DNA from 2 places in the Providencia sp. genome. Region 1 is predicted to be linked to the other one. Evidence: predicted binding sites of a transcription regulator. Region 1 holds the regulator's gene; the other holds the start of a gene.
What was found. Region 1 encodes LexA, which represses DNA repair genes until DNA is damaged. Its sites were predicted from a motif close to TNCTGTATGTACATACAGNA; they were not measured.
Positions count from the first base shown of each region.

Region 2: the regulator LexA is predicted to act here: its motif matches at 2,251-2,270, upstream of mutH (DNA mismatch repair endonuclease MutH).

Region 1 is NZ_JBQDNB010000004.1:244,470-248,846, forward strand. Features, by position in the region: gene ACTH6U_RS05580 (fimbrial protein) at 20-613, opposite strand; gene zur (zinc uptake transcriptional repressor Zur) at 1,605-2,120, shown strand; gene lexA (transcriptional repressor LexA) at 2,393-3,010, opposite strand; gene ACTH6U_RS05595 (diacylglycerol kinase) at 3,147-3,521, opposite strand; gene plsB (glycerol-3-phosphate 1-O-acyltransferase PlsB) at 3,648-4,377, shown strand, end outside.
Region 2 is NZ_JBQDNB010000018.1:77,432-81,808, forward strand. Features, by position in the region: gene sgrR (HTH-type transcriptional regulator SgrR) at 260-1,927, shown strand; gene mutH (DNA mismatch repair endonuclease MutH) at 2,538-3,221, shown strand; gene ACTH6U_RS14285 (TerC family protein) at 3,306-4,025, shown strand; gene ACTH6U_RS14290 (helix-hairpin-helix domain-containing protein) at 4,042-4,281, opposite strand.

The sequences.
Region 1 (4,377 bases):
AATCTAAATAAGCTTAAGCTTATTGGTAGATGATTTTGAAGTTAGCAACAGTGTCAAAACGACCAGTAGTTGCTTTTGCATCTGCAGCTTCGTTACCTTTAACATAAGCCGCGAAATGCAAAGTTGTTTCTGAGCCATCACCATTGTTTAAAGCATAACCAGTACCAGTTCCTGGGAATTCTTTACCAAATTCAACAACTTTGTCAGAACCATTAGTGATAATGATACCTGCATTTTTCACTTTTCCACCTAAGCCTAGTAATTCACCTGTAAAACCTGTGAAACCAGAAATTGTAGAACCTGTGAAAGTGATTTTCGCGTTTTTGTAAGTTTCAGTTGAGCAATTTTTTAATACGATATCAAAATTTTTGCTATCTGAACGGAATTGGTTAGAAGTCAGTTCATGTAAAGCAATTTCACCGAAATCAACAACTTGTTTCAAGTTATCGGCATCAATTGAGCATGGAACATCATTAATAAAGCCAATAAAACGAACTTCACCTTGTGAACTTTCAACTGTTGCAGGTACAACTGGATCTTCTGCTAATGCAACACCAGAAACACCGACACCAAAACCAAGAGCTAGAGTTAATGCTAATTTATTCAGTTTCATAAACGTTACCTTTAAATAAGTAGGAAGAAGCTTCCTCTTTACTGATTTTTATTGGTAAATAATTAAGTTCATTTACTTAATCGATTTAACCTTGAAATTATTCCAGCAATCCGACTTTGTTAATTTCACTCAGGTTAGAGGTGTATATATAAATAAGATCCATCTTATTTATCGTTTTATTAAAAAGACCAGAACTCATGAAGCCAACATTCTCATTTATAATAATTATTAAGTTTCTCTCATAATTATTGAAAATTGATATAGAACACTTAATGAGTTTTTTACATATACCGTTTGATATTTTCTGATGTCAATTCTACAACTTCGATATTTATTGTCAAAAAAGACACACGAAATGAGTTTATACAGCTTTAAATTTCAATAAAAAACACCATGCCAGAGTTACAAACTAGAAACATGATAAAATACATAAATCAAAGTAGTTATTTAGAATAATTTATATAAAACATTCTTTTTTATTTATAAAAATTTCAAAACATTTCAAAAAAACACAAAAAATAAAGCAATATTTAAATCTATATAGACAGTAAAACTTGAATTAAAATTCCAATTAAAATCAAACATCAAGACCAATAGATAAAAATAGTCGTATAATGAATACTTATAGTTTGTTTTATAAAAATTGCTCAGATAAGTCTCAATTAGAAATTGGTTCAAAACGTAACATAACATTTCTATCAAATGTTTATTAAAAGTTAAATATTTGGTGCGAATTGTTTATCGTATGTATCACCCGGATAAATAATAGATAAATAATAGATAAATAATAGATAAATAATAGATAAATAAAAAAAATATAAACTCTACCCTATATTATTTTTTATATTTCTTTCTATTTTCAAATATACTTATTATTACTTACCGTTCACCATGAGTACCCTTTGTTGCTTTCAGTCTCTATCACTAACAAAACTATGGTAAACTTGTGAGTAACAGACGTTTCAGTTTTTCAAGGTTGGGAACAAGTAAGATGAAAAAAATGAACGAAGAAATGTTGCTTGTGATGGCTGAAAGAATTTGCCAGTCAAGAGGTGTTAGATTGACACCACAACGAGAAACCGTTTTACGCCTAATAGCGAAACAGCACGGGGCTATCAGTGCCTACGACTTATTAGACCTATTACGTGAAGTTGAACCTCAAGCAAAACCCCCTACAGTTTACCGTGGCCTTGAATTTTTAATGGAACAAGGCTTTATTCATAAAATTGAATCAACAAATAGCTACGTTATTTGCCATCATGTTGACAACCCTAGTCATATTTCAGTCATGCTGATTTGTGATATCTGTGGAAGTGTCACTGAAAGTGATTGCACAACAATTGAAGCTGCGATTATTGATTTAGCAGGAGAGAATAAGTTTCATCTAAGGCATACCGTAGTAGAAAACCATGGATTATGTCATGAATGCTATGAAGTGAATGCTTGTCAAGACCATGACCATTGTGAGCATAACCATGAACAACAAGCCATTATAAAGAAGAAGTGAGTGCTGTTATAAAAATATACCGATAGAAAACGCGCCTATAACGGCATTGGTATAAGAGTGTTATTATAAAATAATTGCTATAAAACCCTTGTTGAAAAACTAAGTTCAAGATTTAAAAATTTCACTTAATATCTAGCCAACTGTTCACTTTATGTGAACTAGATATTAAAGCAATAAAAACACGCGGGCAGACGCCACTAAGAAATAACTAACATCAGAGTGAAATCTGCCAGCCAAAATTCAGATACTTAAAGCAAAACGAATACAGTCTACTAATGCCAATCACTATTACGAATCACCCCAACAGCGAGGCCTTCAATAGTAAAGTTTTGCTGACGTAAATCGATAATAATAGGTGAAAACTCAGAGTTTTCAGCCAGCAATTCAACTCGGTTACCTTGCTGCTTAAAGCGTTTTACCGTCACTTCATCTTCAATACGTGCAACCACAATCTGACCATTATGAACGTTTTGTGTTTTATGCACTGCAAGTAGGTCGCCATCCATAATACCAATATCTTTCATTGACATGCCGCTGACGCGTAATAAAAAATCAGCATGTGGTTTGAATAACTCAGGATCAACCTGATAATGACTTTCAATGTGTTCTTCTGCAAGCAAAGGTTCACCTGCTGCAACTCGGCCTATTAACGGTAAGCCAGGGTTATCATTAGCTTCTTCCATCAGCAAACGAATACCTCTGGAAGCACCAGAAACTATTTCGATTACACCTTTACGAGCTAAGGCTTTTAAGTGCTCTTCTGCCGCATTAGGTGAACGAAAACCTAGGCTTGCTGCTATTTCAGCACGTGTAGGTGGCATGCCTGTTTGCGCGATGTGATCACGCACCAGGTCATAAACCTGTTGTTGTCGAGCCGTCAGTGCTTTCATTCCGTTCCCCTGTTTGTTTATACAGTCAGACTGTGAGTATATACAGGTAAATTGAGATTTGAAACAGTTAAATCACTGAACTTAGGCATTTACTATCTATTTAGGTTCTTTTGTTATGTTTCAGGGCCTTTCAAGACTAGATGGTAAAATAACGCTGCCATAAAACAATTACCCAAACAAATAATGCTAAACCAATACTGATAAAAACAGCCGCAGAACCGATATCTTTTGCTCTACCCGAGAGTTCGTGATATTCACTCCCCACACGATCAACCACAGCCTCAATTGCGCTGTTAATCAACTCAACAATTGCCACTAACACAACAACACTGACCAATAAAATTCTATCTATATAGCTAATATCTAAATAAAAAGCGATAATAATCGCAATAATTGCTGCGACCGATTCTTGCCGAAAAGCAGCTTCATTTATCCATGCGGCTTTTAGACCTTTAAGGGAGTATCCCGCGGCTTTTATTACTCGGGTTAAACCCTTATCTTGATTCGCCATATTTATTCCTTAAAATTTGCAAACAATAATCGTTTTTTGCGGTCAAAGTGAATTCTCAGTAACAGATTTGCCAGTTGATTTCTGGTATGATTGCGAAGCATTGTTAACAAGAGGCTATAATCATTTATGTCACTATGGCGTAAAATATATTACAACATGTTGAATTTACCACTTAAATTATTGGTAAAAAGTAAACTAATTCCATCGGACCCAATTACTGAGCTGCAATTGGATACAAATAGGCCTACGCTTTATGTATTGCCATACCACTCTAAGTCCGACCTCCTAACGCTACGTCACCAATGTTTAGCCATCGGTCTACCTGACCCGTTAATTGATAATGACATCAATGGTATTAAATTACCTGCCTATGTATTTATCGATGATGGCCCACGTGTTTTTCGTTACTATTCTCCGGATCCACGTAAAGAGTCAGTGAAAATATTCCATGCTTATTTAGATTTGCATCGTAATAATCCAAATTTAGATATTCAGATGCTACCTGCATCCGTGATGTTTGGTCGCTCGCCAGGACGTGAAGGTCATACACCAACACCGCCGTTAAAGCTGCTCAATGGTATCCAGAAATTCATTGCCATTCTTTGGCTCGGGCGCGATAGTTTTGTTCGTTTATCACCGATTGTCTCAATCGGAAAAATGGCGCAAGACCACGGTACCGACACCATTATTGCCAATAAACTTGCGCGAGTTGCTCGGATCCACTATTCACGCCAACGGTTAGCCGCGGTAGGACCTAAGCTTCCTGTACGCCATGAACTGTTCAATAAACTGCTCACGTCAAAAACAATTGAAAAAGCGGTTGAAGATGAAGCGCGCAGTAAAAAAATTCCACTCA
Region 2 (4,377 bases), on a different contig from region 1:
AGGCGGCAAGTAAAGTCATCCCAATGAGCATACTGGAGTATGTGATTTGGGATGGCTTTATGAAGCCAACACAGCTGTAGCTTGAAATATAACGGGGAATAAAAAAAACCGGCTATCGCCGGCTTGGTAATATATACCATTACTCATAAAGGGGGAGTTGCCTACAAGTTGTAGACCAATCGAGCTACTTACTGGAACCTATTATCACCCGATTCTAGGAAATTAATATTGATGTAATACTTGTCGGAGTTCCTCTTTTATGTCTAGCCCACGTTTACAGACACAATTTATTCGCCTTTGGCAAAATTTTCAGGGGCAAAATAGTGAGACCACATTGCAGCATATTGCGGACACTTTATTTTGCTCTAGGCGCCATGTTCGTACCTTGCTTAATAATATGCAGCGACAAGGCTGGCTGAGCTGGCAAGCGGAATCGGGGCGAGGAAAACGCTCAGCATTACTTTTTCATGTCAATGGATTAGAACTACAACAAGCCCAAGCAGAACGTTTATTAAAAGATGAAAGTATTGATAAATTAGTTGCATTAGTCGGCGATAAAGAGACTATTCGTCAACTGGTTTTATCTGAGTTAGAGCGTAGTTATCGACAAGGTAAAAACCTGCTGCGTATTATTTATTATCGTGATTTCCCTATTTTACTGCCTGGAATACCGATTAGACGCTCTGAAATTCATTTAATCAGCCAAATTTTTAATGGTTTAATTCATATAAATGAGGAAAAAGGGGAAGTTGAAGATGGCTTAGCGCATCATTGGCAAAATCATAATGACAGTGAATGGCGTTTTTATTTACGTCCTGCTATCTACTTTCATCATGGTCGTGAAATGCTAGTCGATGATGTTATCCACTCATTGCTACGTTTGAAAAACGGTTGGCCGTTGTTTTCACATATTGAATCAGTGACTTCCCCACAACCTTATGTCATTGATATCAAACTGAGTCAGCCTGATAAACAATTTCTTTGGCTATTAGGTAGCCCCCACGCTGCTATTTTGCCAAAAGAATGGGAAAGTATAGAGAACTTCAGTCAATATCCCATTGGTACAGGGCCTTATCAAGTCGAAAAAAATCTCCCTCAAAAGTTGTCGATCACCGCCTTTGACCGCTATTTTGGCTACCGCGCCTTACTCGATGAAGTCACTATTTGGGTTGTGCCTGAACTTGCAGAACAAATGGTTTGTTCCACATTAAAAATGGATAGTGATAAAAACAATAATAATTCGTTAGAAAGTCGCATGGAAGAAGGTTGTTATTTTTTACTCATGGATAAACGTTCTAAATTATTTCCACGAGAGGATATTCGCCAATGGTTATGTAGTTTTTTAACTCCAGTAAATTTATTGGCGCACTGTGAGCCTTATTATCAACGTCACTGGGCTCCAGCTTATGGATTACTACTGCATTGGCATCACAGTAAAATGCTCACGGCCCTTCCTAAACCTACCGATTTAACCGAGCTTACCGTTACGTTTTATAGCCATCATCATGAATTTATTGCGATCAGCCAAATAATGAAGCGAGTTTTGTACACTCAAGGCGTCGAACTCAAAATTAACATCATCGATTATAATGATTGGTTCAATGGTAATGCTGATAGTGATATCTGGCTGACAACCGCTAATTTTTTCAAGCCACTTGAGTTTTCCATTTTTGCGACTTTGTATGAAATGCCCTTGTTACGTAAGTGCCTTGGGGAAACATTAGAAAATGAACTAAACCAATGGCGTAACAAAAAATTGGATATTGAATCATGGTGTAAAAGCTTAATTGATACGCACGTTTTTCACCCTATTTTTCATCACTGGCTAGAACTTCAAGGTCAACGCACAATGCGGGGCGTGAGAATGAATACTTTTGGCTGGTTTGACTTTAAATCAGCATGGTTTAAGCCCTCTGAGGATAATTAACAGAAATAGCAATAGTTATAAACAATAAAAGAGCGTAACAAGGATGTTATTCACTTTTTCTGTGGATATCTATGTTAACAACCAGATAGTAATCAGGGTATATCCCAATCCTCTATTTTTAGTACAGATACAAATAATAAAATTAATAATTAAAATTCAATAAGATATAACAAAAAAATCTTTTTTATCCACTGTTAGTTTTATCCTGAATTTTCTCCAAGACTTGAACTGAACAAAGATCAAACAATGTCTGATTTATCCACAACTAATGGGTTTAACTTAATCAAATTATGTGACAAAGTTCAAATAACCGCATCCGTCAAGCCTGTAAATGCACACAGTAATCACTGCTTTTGACAGTTATCCAGAAATCCTGTGGATAACCTAGTGCATGACCCTGTGATTATCTCGGGATGAAGTTGAATAACCCGAAAAATAATAAAATTTTCATTAACAAAATAAAGATTATATTCATATAAATCATGCCATTAAAAATAATAATGAAAAAGTGTTATACTCTATCCACATCGTTAATTATTTTTGATTAATTTTCATACAAAAATGATTCACAAAAAATAACTATCCCTAAAACATAACACTTAAAAATATTATGCAATTTACGTCACCACTACCGCCTGAAAATGAATCTATCCTAATGGATAGAGCGCGAGCGCTTGCTGGATATACATTAGGAGAATTAGCTCAAATGGCAGGGCTTCCTATCCCACCTAATTTAAAGCGCGATAAAGGCTGGGTTGGTATGCTCATTGAATATTTTTTAGGAGCGACGGCGGGCAGTAAAGCAGAACAAGACTTTGCCAATATTGGCATTGAACTAAAAACAATTCCCATTGACAGCCAAGGCATTCCACTTGAAACGACGTTTGTTTCTGTCGCTCCTTTAACAGGAAATAGCGGTTTAACATGGGAAAATAGTCATGTAAGGCGTAAACTATCTCGCGTTCTTTGGTTTCCCATCGAAGGAGAACGGCAAATTCCCTTAGCACTACGACGGGTAGCTAACCCATTAATTTGGAGCCCATCACCACTTGAGGAACAATTACTGCGACAAGACTGGGAAGAACTGATGGATCTAATTGTGCTAGGTAAAGTTGAAGCAATTACAGCGCGTCATGGTCAGGTACTACAAATTCGCCCAAAAGCAGCGAATAACAAAGCATTAACGGAGGCAATTGGTGAATTTGGCCAACCGATTTTGACCCTACCCCGCGGTTTTTATTTGAAAAAAGATTTTACAGCACCATTATTAGCAAGGCATTTTAATTTAAATTAACGAATCTAATTACCGCCTGTACCAAAACAGACGATAATATATCGCTATCACTGTTTAAAAATACTTAATTTTAAAGGTACAAAGATGTTTGAGTGGCTTCTTGATCCTCATGCTTGGATGGCATTAGCAACCTTAACTATTCTCGAAATTGTATTAGGTATCGATAATATTATTTTTTTAAGTATTGTCGTCAGTAAACTCCCCGCCCATCAACAGCACAGCGCTAGACGCATAGGACTGATTGCAGCAATGGCAATGCGCCTTGCTTTACTTGCCTCTATTGCTTGGCTGGCACGTTTAACAACACCATTATTTACCATCGCAGAACACATGGTTTCTGCTCGTGATTTAATTTTATGTGCCGGAGGCATCTTTCTTATCTGGAAGGCTAGTCAGGAAATTTTTGACACCATCGAAGGAGAAGAAGATAACTTTATACAAAAACCAATAAGCTCATTTTGGGCGGCTATTTTCCAAATTGCGCTGCTCGATATTATTTTTAGTTTAGACTCCGTCATCACTGCCGTTGGGTTGTCTGACCATCTATTCATCATGATGGCCGCAGTGATCATTTCGGTTTTAATTATGATGTTTGCCGCCAAATCAATTGGGGATTTTGTCGATCGCTACCCTTCTATTAAAATATTGGCATTATCATTTTTAATTTTAGTTGGTTTTACGTTGATATTAGAAAGCGTACAAGTTCATGTTTCTAAGGGCTACATTTATTTTGCTATGTTCTTCTCGATGGCAGTCCAAGTGCTTAACATTTTGCGCAGTAAAAAATGGAAAACCAGAGATTAAGTGTCAAAAAATAAAACTAATTAGCGGAAAGCTTAGCTGCTGCAATAGCACCTTCTACCGCTTTTTTAGCTTGAGGGCTATTTTTCCAACAACTTGAGCCTGTTAATGCTGCGCCTGAGATTAAAATCTCATCATACGAAGCCTCACTCAGCTGTTGCAATGAACTAAATCCCATTTGCTCAAGACGGCTAATAACCATGGGACCTACCCCTTTTACGGCTAATAAAATTTGCTTTTCAGATTCTGAGAATGCCATAGCACCACCTTTATCTATAAAATATTACTATTATGAAGATTAGATTTTGCATTTTACTTCTTTATTAATTTAAAATCGCTACTATCAACTTATCAT